3 regions of the Aliiglaciecola sp. LCG003 genome follow, and region 1 is predicted to be linked to each of the others. Evidence: predicted binding sites of a transcription regulator. Region 1 holds the regulator's gene; each other region holds the start of a gene.
What was found. The regulator FliA, encoded in region 1, starts transcription of late flagellar genes. The targets are predictions, from matches to a motif close to CTAAAGNTNNNNNNNNNNNNGCCGATA.
Positions count from the first base shown of each region.

Region 2: a site for FliA is predicted at 1,424-1,450, ahead of QR722_RS08235 (VC2046/SO_2500 family protein). Genes of this name have one in related genera too.
Region 3: a site for FliA is predicted at 1,495-1,521, ahead of QR722_RS02550 (DUF5610 domain-containing protein). Genes of this name have one in related genera too.

Region 1 is NZ_CP128185.1:3,148,207-3,151,347, reverse strand. It holds gene flhF (flagellar biosynthesis GTPase FlhF) at 1-328, shown strand, start outside; gene QR722_RS13760 (MinD/ParA family ATP-binding protein) at 325-1,191, shown strand; gene QR722_RS13755 (RNA polymerase sigma factor FliA) at 1,188-1,922, shown strand; gene cheY (chemotaxis response regulator CheY) at 1,959-2,342, shown strand; gene QR722_RS13745 (protein phosphatase CheZ) at 2,378-3,141, shown strand, end outside.
Region 2 is NZ_CP128185.1:1,920,199-1,923,339, reverse strand. It holds gene trhO (oxygen-dependent tRNA uridine(34) hydroxylase TrhO) at 1-794, opposite strand, end outside; gene QR722_RS08235 (VC2046/SO_2500 family protein) at 923-1,396, opposite strand; tRNA gene QR722_RS08230 (tRNA-Tyr) at 1,497-1,581, shown strand; tRNA gene QR722_RS08225 (tRNA-Tyr) at 2,000-2,084, shown strand; gene QR722_RS08220 (hypothetical protein) at 2,422-2,745, shown strand; gene QR722_RS08215 (DMT family transporter) at 2,742-3,141, opposite strand, start outside.
Region 3 is NZ_CP128185.1:601,939-605,079, reverse strand. It holds gene QR722_RS02550 (DUF5610 domain-containing protein) at 35-1,465, opposite strand; gene trmA (tRNA (uridine(54)-C5)-methyltransferase TrmA) at 1,682-2,779, shown strand; gene fabR (HTH-type transcriptional repressor FabR) at 2,803-3,141, opposite strand, start outside.

The DNA of each region.
Region 1 (3,141 bases):
TTGTGCTAGTATCAAAAAATATGTTGTGATGCAGGCGAATGCTCAACATCGGGTAATGGAGCATACCCTTAGTGCTTATCAACACATTTCATTGCAGGGATGTATTTTTACCAAGTTGGACGAATGTTACAGTCTTGGTGAAGCGCTTAGTGTGGCAATTGAACACAAATTAGCCGTTAGTTATTTAACGGATGGACAAAGTGTCCCTGAGGATATTAAAGTTGCCGATGCAAAGTATTTAATATCAACAGCGGCTAAGCTTTATAAAAAATATGGTTTGCTCCATACTGGTAAAATCGAAGTTCAAAAGTCGGCAATGTCAGTATGATTGAGGACCAAGCGAGTAGCTTAAGAAGAATGAATCAATCTCGATTAATTAAAGTAATTGCGGTCACCGGCGGTAAAGGCGGTGTAGGTAAAACAAACATTACCCTTAATACTGCAATTTCAATGGCTAAAACGGGCAAGCGAGTCATGGTGCTAGATGCTGACTTGGGTTTGGCTAATGTTGATGTAATGCTAGGTTTAAGGGTCGAAAAAAATCTCTCTCATGTACTGTCAGGTGAATGCACCTTAGATGAGGTATTAGTGATGGGGCCCCATGGCGTGCTAATTGCGCCGGCCACCTCAGGCTCTCAATCTATGACAGAATTAAGTCCAACTGAACATGCCGGACTTATCCGAGCGTTCAGTGAGCTAAGAACCGATATCGATGTACTTATCGTCGATACCGCCGCTGGCATTTCAGATATGGTGCTAAGCTTTTCCCGTGCCTCTCAAGACATCATGATGGTTGTTTGCGACGAGCCAACATCATTGACAGATGCATATGCGCTGATCAAATTACTCAACCGTGAACATGGCGTATTTCGGTTTAAGATTGTTGCAAACATGGTGCGTAATATGCGCGAAGGCCAAGAGTTGTTTGCTAAGTTGTCTAAAGTGACCAATCGCTTCTTAGATGTGGCGTTGGAATTGGTTGCGACTATTCCCTACGATGAGAATATTCGCAATTCAGTGCGTAAGCAAAGGGCGATAGTCGATGCTTTTCCTAGTTCACCTGCTGCTGTAGCGATTAAAGGCTTAGCCGAAAAAGCATTGCAATGGCCTATACCTAATCAGCCTGGTGGCCATTTAGAATTTTTCCTTGAGCAACTTATTGTCGACAAGGCGGTGGGTGGTCAAGGGTGAATAGAAAAGCTGCAGCTTATCAACAACAGGTCAATATGGCCCAATTGGTAGAAAGACATGCTTCTCTGGTTAAGCGCATTGCACATCATCTTTTGGCTAGGTTGCCTGCTAGTGTATTAGTCGATGATTTAATTCAATCTGGCATGATTGGATTGCTTGAGGCAGCGAAAAATTTTGATGGCACCAAAGGTGCAAGTTTTGAGACCTTTGCCGGTATCCGTATACGCGGAGCCATGTTAGACGAAATTCGCAAAGGTGATTGGACACCTCGTTCTGTGCATAAGAACGGTCGTGCCATTACTGAAGCCATTAATCAGGTTGAGCGTGAGACAGGAAGGGACGCCAGAGATGTTGATGTGGCTGAAAAACTTCAAGTTTCTCTCACTGATTATCATCAAATGTTGAATGAAGTAAACGCGGGTAAAATTATTGGAATCGAAGATCTGGGTATTACTGAAGATGTAATTTCTACCGAGCAAAATAAAGGTAGCGATGCTCCATTTCAGGATTTATTACAAGGATCATTTCAAAAAGCCCTCGCCCATGCTATTACTACTTTACCTGAGCGAGAAGCGATTGTATTGTCGTTATACTATGATGAAGAACTCAATCTACGCGAAATTGGTGAAGTACTCGAGGTGAGTGAATCGAGAGTTAGCCAAATTCATAGTCAGGCGATGCTTAAATTGAAAAATAAAATGCATTCTTGGCGAATGAACGAAGAACAATAGAATATAATTTTGGTTTAATCCTCATTGGAGGCAGTTTTGAATAAAAGTATGAAAATTCTTGTGGTTGATGATTTTTCAACAATGAGACGTATCATTAAAAATCTACTTAAAGATCTTGGGTTTACTAATGTGCAGGAGGCCGATGATGGCAGCACTGCACTTCCTATGTTGCAACAAGGAGAGTTTGACTTTGTGGTAACAGACTGGAATATGCCCGGCATGCAGGGAATTGATCTTCTTAGAGCGATTCGTGCAGATGATAGCTTGAAGCATTTACCAGTTTTGATGGTAACGGCTGAAGCCAAAAAAGAACAAATCGTTGCCGCTGCGCAGGCAGGTGTAAATGGTTATGTTGTTAAACCTTTTACTGCAGCTACACTGAAGGAAAAGCTTGACAAAATTTTTGAGCGTTTGGGTTAAGACTCACCTGTTAACAACACAATAGGAGTGTCTTAATGACCAGCTCTGTCGAAGCACCGTTATCGATTGAAGATGCGAGAAAGTTAGTGGCTCTTTTGGAACAAGGAGATAACCTTGCGGCCAAAGAATTACTCGAAGAAGCATCATTAACCGATTCTGTCGAATTGTTTGCTGAAGTGGGTAAGCTAACCCGTCAACTGCATGATTCGTTAAATACCTTTCAGTTAGACCCGCGGATTTCTAATTTGGCGACAGAAGAAATTCCAGATGCGCAAAGTCGTCTCAATTACGTGATTGAAACCACTGAAAAAGCTGCTAACCAGACGATGGATGCGGTCGAAACAAGTATGCCGATAGCAGAAAGGCTACATTCAGGGATCGCCAAAATTTTGCCTGAATGGAAAAAATTAATGACCAGACAGCTGCAAATAGGTGAGTTTAAGAGCTTATGCTACGAATTAGATTCGCTTTTAGAAGAATCCTCCGCAGATACTGCTAAACTAAATACTCTGCTTACTGAGGTATTAATGGCTCAGGGTTACCAGGACTTGACCGGTCAGGTTATCCGCAGAGTAATTGAATTGGTTAAAGAAGTTGAATTGAGCTTAGTTAACATGTTGACAGTGTTTGGGTCACCAGAAGCAAACAGTTTAATGTCGAAATATGACGAAAGTGCTAACAAAACTGAACCTCAGTCCGATAAAGTCAAAGCGGAAGGACCAATCATCGATGCAGATACGCGGGATGACGTGGTGTCGGGTCAGGATGACGTTGACGACTTATTATCTAGCTTGGGCTT
Region 2 (3,141 bases), 1.2 Mb from region 1:
ACTCCTGCTTCATACAGTTCGCTCTGAGTATCTTCTTCTGTAATTGGCAACCTGCATGCATAACAAGCTTGATAGTGGCTTTTCTGTAGGCTGTGATCAACGGCCACTCGGTTATCAAATACAAAACAATCACCCTGCCAAAGGGTATTTTCTTGAGGCACTTCTTCGAGGTACTTTAAGATACCGCCCTCTAAGTGATATACCTCATCAAAACCTTGCTCTTTAAGATACGCGGTAGATTTTTCACAGCGTATCCCGCCGGTGCAAAACATCGCGACTTTTTTGTGTTTTTCTGGGTCTAGATTGTCTTTAACATACTGTGGAAACTCACGAAACGAATCGGTATTCGGATTGACTGCGTTTTTAAAAGTGCCAATATCAATCTCATATTTGTTTCGGGTATCAATAAGCAACACTTCAGGATCAGAAATTAACCTATTCCACTCTTGTGGTTTCACATAGGTACCTACTGTCTGCTGGGGATCTATTCCTTCCACACCCATGGTCACAATTTCTTTTTTTAGTTTAACTTTAGTGCGGTAGAAAGCCTGACTATCGTCTAACGATTCTTTAGTCGAAATCGGATTGATACGGGGGTCAGCATTTAAATAACACAGAAGAGCATCGATGCCCTCCCGTGTACCTGAGATGGTGCCATTAACACCTTCAGCGGCCAACAACAGCGTACCTTTGATATCATTTGATTCCATTACATCGAGTAACGGCTGACGCATTTCTTTATAATTTTCAAGCGCGACAAATTTGTACATCGCGCAAACAATGAATTTAGACATAAATAACCTTATTGCGAATTGGAACGTAAAACCAAAGCAAACTTTTTTGCGGCGCGCAGTATAGCAAATAATAATAGGCTTGCAAAAACCATGATTTTTAGATGGGTATTAGGCAACTGCCTGAAAGGTTAACTCAGTTGATTTAGCACATCGTATAACTTAGTTTCATCAACTTGAATTATTTTAGCAGCTTGACCAGAAAGTCGCTGCTGAGTACTTAAGCCACAATTGGCCAAAACTTCTGCTTCAATATGTTTAGCGTCATCGCGCATTGATAACGGCTGAGGATGAAGGGCATTCCACAAAACTGCATCATAAGGTTTACGTTGGAACATTTTTGCTCCGGTATCTGCAAGTTGCCAATCTGCAACTGTGGCTTGTAGCGCAGGTGACCGATATAAACCCCGCAAATTAGCTAATGGATCTGTTTTGGGATCGCTATCTTGGGTTTCAATAATTTCGGGGCGATTTAAGAAGTCCCCCTCTAACATAGACATCAGAAGGGCAAATTTGCCACCATGACCTAATGAGCGATTAACCGACCCAGACCATTCTAAGTCATGTATTTTTACCGCGGAGGCTTTAAGTTGTTCAGAATTCACGCATTTATTCCTTTACTACTACTTTTTTATCGTTTTATATCTAAAAAACTTTAATCTTTATTTACAGCATGGAATTTTCTGTTAGTATACGCGCCTCTTTGGAGGGGTACCCAAGCGGTCAACGGGAGCAGACTGTAAATCTGCCGGCTCAGCCTTCGCAGGTTCGAATCCTGCCCCCTCCACCACATTGCAAGTAGCCGACCCTCAGTCGGCTGTTTTATCAAATTTCAACTTCGTAAACTCCATTCAAAATTTAAACATAAATCTACTTACCCAAACCCGTGTTCATTTGAATCACAGTTTTGCTATGCCATACCCCATGATTACACATCAAGATTGCGATGCCTGTCCACGCAGTGCCAATTGAATCACAGTTTTGCTATGCCATACCCCATGATTACACATCAAGATTGCGATGCCTGTCCACGCAGTGCCAATTGATTGGGAAAAAATAGCGGTGGGAATAGCGGTGGGTGTCCACGTAGTGTGGCGGTGGGTGTCCACGTAGTGAAACCATGCCTGATGCCTGTCCAGGTTATTTCAACTACTTTTCAACATGCTTATTTACACCGTGGAATTTTCTGTTAGTATACGCGCCTCTTTGGAGGGGTACCCAAGCGGTCAACGGGAGCAGACTGTAAATCTGCCGGCTCAGCCTTCGCAGGTTCGAATCCTGCCCCCTCCACCACATTCTAAATAGCCGGCCTTTAGTCGGCTATTTTATACAAGCTAAATCTCAATCAGCAGTTCGAATTGTAAGCCCTGCCCCCTATTCAATCCCATAGCGTTTTAAGTTTATCTCCCAGCTATATTTTTCAATACCTCACGACAAGTTGATTTTGGCATGCTGGTCCAGATAACTGTGGTCAATTTGATGTCATGCCTGTCTGCACAGCGACGGTCACTTAGCGGTTGTCTAGCGCGTAATTTTAAATTGCGAAGTAGATTTTTGCCTTACTGTCAGCTATTGTTAGCCCAATCTGAAATATGTTAAATCTCATCATATTCTTACCTAAGAGAAGTAAATGACCATTAACTCCCCCCTGACTACTATTTCCAAAATAACTTTTGTTAGCACTATTATCTTAATGTTGGCTGGTTGCGCAAGTAAACAAAACCCCTGTGAAGAAATTTTAGAGGTGAAGCAACAACATCAAGAATGTGAAAGGTTGCGCAAGACCATGGAACGTACCGAGTACCCTCAACAAGCCTTGACTGCAAAATTGCGATATGAAGAAGCTTGTTTGAACTTGCGCTACTATCGAGATGAATACGATACCATATGTAAAAAAAATGAAACTCCAATAGGGGCTGAGGCTAAAAAAGAACAACCCTCCAAAAAAGATTAAATCCGTGGTTTTTGCTTAGCCAGCGCTATGGTGATAGAGCCCATCACAACACATAGCGCTCCACCCACCACCACAGCGCTGAGGGGGATCATGGCAAATTTATCTGGATATAATCGCTGAGCAATATGCATACTCAAAAAGGTGAAAAGTGGACCGGTCGCCACTACAGCACTTACCTTTGAAGCACTCCAAATATTAAGTGCTTCTGTGAAACAGCCATAAGCAATCACCGTGTTTAGACAACAAAAAATCAGCGCAAATAGTTGCACAGGACTGATATTTTGCAATCCTGTCAGCTCAACAAAAGGCAGTAAAGTTATGACACCTAGGCAGTAAATTAATAGTGTGAGTTGCTTACTGCTATAGGTTTTCAGTAAGACTTTTTGCAATAACGCA
Region 3 (3,141 bases), 1.9 Mb from region 1:
AAAAACCCACTTCCATTAATAACAATGTTAGCTATTAAGAAGACTCACCTAAAGCGGGCTCTGCTTGCTTAGGTAAATTAGACAGCAGACGATTATTAAAACTATGGAAGTCGTTAATTGCACTGATCAAATCATCAATACCCAAGTTATCGATATGATTTACCATGCCGTTTACTAACTTCTCGTATTGTTCGCCATCAGCCAGTGTTTGTTTCGATTGCTCAAAAACGTCCAGCATCTTTTGTAAGTAATCACTTACTTTCTCAATAGGTCTCTGTGCTTGGTCAGAAGCCTGTTTATCATTGTTAAAATGAGATACAGATTCATAGGCTTTAACCACTTCAACACGTTCTTGTCGGGCCAATTGCAGCGCGAAGCCCGTTAGTTCCTGCTCGTTGAAACCCAGTTCCAAGGCTTGATTAAAGGCGGTTTCCACATCACCATCGAAAAAAGTCGTGGCTAATGAATTAACATCACTGACTAATTGTCCAATTGCGGCTAGTTCACTTTCATCTAGCTCACCGGTGACTGAGAAACTAACGCTGCTTTTGTCTACAAAAATAGCCTGCTGCGCTTGTGCGCTTTGATTAGCTTTGCTGTCGTTAATATCGACATCTGGTGAACCGGTTACACCTGCCCGTCCTCGGGACTCACCTTGCAGTTCGTTGTCAGAAACTACATCGTCAGTGATGTCACGGGGCAACACATCATTGCGTTCAATACCGCCACCAGTAGCCGAACCAAAATTAGGTGCTTGCTGCTCAACCAAACGCTGGCGATTTAATTCAAATTGTTGAACATCTTCAAAACGTATGGTCACTTCATCACCGTCAGCGGTGCGGATACTCAAGGACCTACTTTGTTGTATAGAAGCTGAAATCGACTCTGATGATTTGTATATACTTGTAGAGCCATCTCGTCCTTCAGCTTGCTGATCTTCATTGCTGCCCTTTAGTAGGGAATCTTGTAGGCGTTGGATACCTTGCTCAATCATATCTGCGCTTCGGCTAATTCCCTTTGATATGTCTTCATTCATAAAGCCGGCGAGATCTTTTTCAGCCATTTTTATGCCTTTAGCTACACCAGAACGTGCTTGCTCAAATAGACTTATCAAAGTGTCTTCGTCTGCACCACTTTTCGCTGCACCGCTGATCACACCGCCGACGAACTTCAACACATTTTTAGCGATCTCTTCAAAATCGAAAAGCCCTTTGGAGGCTTCTTTTGGCACGGGTACGTTGACTGTTTTGCCGTCCAATTGAACATTTTGATTTAAAGAATTACCGAACACCCGTAAAGCTACTGCGCTATGGGAGCTTAATTTGCCTACCGTAGTGTCAGATTGTGTGCGCAAACCTTCAACCGCTTGCTTCAAGCCAGTCTCTCGCAACTGCTGTTGCACCGCTTCATTAGGGTTGGCTTGGGGCTTGTTGCCCATAAACGTTTTTATTTCACCAAAATTCATCTCTGTCACCTCACTGTCCTCGTTATTAGTATCGGCGAAAACTCCAGAATAATTAGCTTTTATTTTGAACAATTACCATTTTGATTTTGCCACAATAATGAATTTGTTGAAAAATTACTGGAATTAATTTGAAATCAATTTGCAAGCTACGGGTAAATCCTTACAATTCGCGATCCCTAGCCATAAATGTCGAATCGAATCATGTCTACCAATCCAGTGCGTCCAACACAAATTGATCCCTTGCAATACGACAGCTTACTGTCGCACAAGAGCAAAGCGTTGCAGCACAGCTTTACTGAATTCGATATGCCTGAGCTAGAAATATTCCCATCGACAAAGCTCAATTATCGGATGCGCGCAGAATTCAGGGTGTGGCATGATGGTGCTGATCTTTTTCATATTATGTTCGACAGCCAGAACAAAGAGAAATATCAAGTATCAGACTTTCCACCAGCAAGTAATCTGATCAATCAGGTAATGCAGGACTTACTTAGCTTGCTAAAGCAAAATGAGGTTGCTAGAAGAAAGCTATTTCAAATTGATTATCTGAGCACTCTTAGTGGTGAGATTGTTGTTTCGCTGCTATATCACAAACCTTTAGATGAAAACTGGCAAGCTCAGATAGAAGCTATTTTGAATGTTCTACGGGAAAAATATGTGATTGATATCGTCGGCAGGGCCCGTAAACAAAAAATGCTGATGGACAAAGATTTTGTCACAGAAAAATTGCTCATCAAGGGCAAAACTTATACCTTCAAACAAATCGAGAACAGCTTTACCCAACCCAATGCCCAAGTCAATATCAACATGATTGAATGGGCATTGGACGTAACTCAGAATAGTCAGGGAGATTTGCTTGAGTTGTATTGTGGCTTAGGTAATTTTAGTATACCCATGGCACAAAACTTCGCTCGGGTGCTAGCTACCGAAATATCTAAAACCTCGGTCGCTGCAGCGCAAGTTAACATCCATGCAAATGGAACCCACAATGTCACCATTTTGCGTATGTCGAGTGAAGAATTCGTAGAAGCTCAACAGGGAAAACGAGAATTCAATCGTTTACAAGGGATAGATTTGTCAGTTTATGACTGCCAAACCGTTTTAGTTGATCCACCCCGAGCAGGCCTCGATGATGAAACCGTCAAAATGGTTCAGCAGTACCAAAATATTGTTTATATCTCTTGTAACCCTGAGACCCTTAATAGCAATCTGCAAGTGCTGAATAAAACCCATAAAGTTCAGCGCTTTGCTTTATTCGATCAATTTCCCTATACCCACCATGTTGAAGCAGGTGTTTATTTAACTAGGCGCTGATAAATGAAACTGTGTGAGCATAATCAAGCTGTCGATTTAGCATATTCAATTGCACCGTTTGATATAAAACGCAGCTGAATTTTGAGTCGTTTTGCCAACAACGCACGTTGTTTTTTGTCTAAATCGAGTGCTTCAGCACCAGTACTGAAAACCAGCTTAACCATAGCTTCGGCTTGCATATTAGCCAATTCTTTATTTAATTCAGTTGTTGCCACTGTGTAATCGGTGAGTTCTTCCGTAAAGTGCTGTATTTCTCTTATGACTGCCGCTCGAAATGCGTTTGAGGTTCCAGTGTGTTCTCTGAGCAGCAATCTAAATACGTTGCTATTGGCGCTAATAAATTCCATGAAAGTATCTATCGA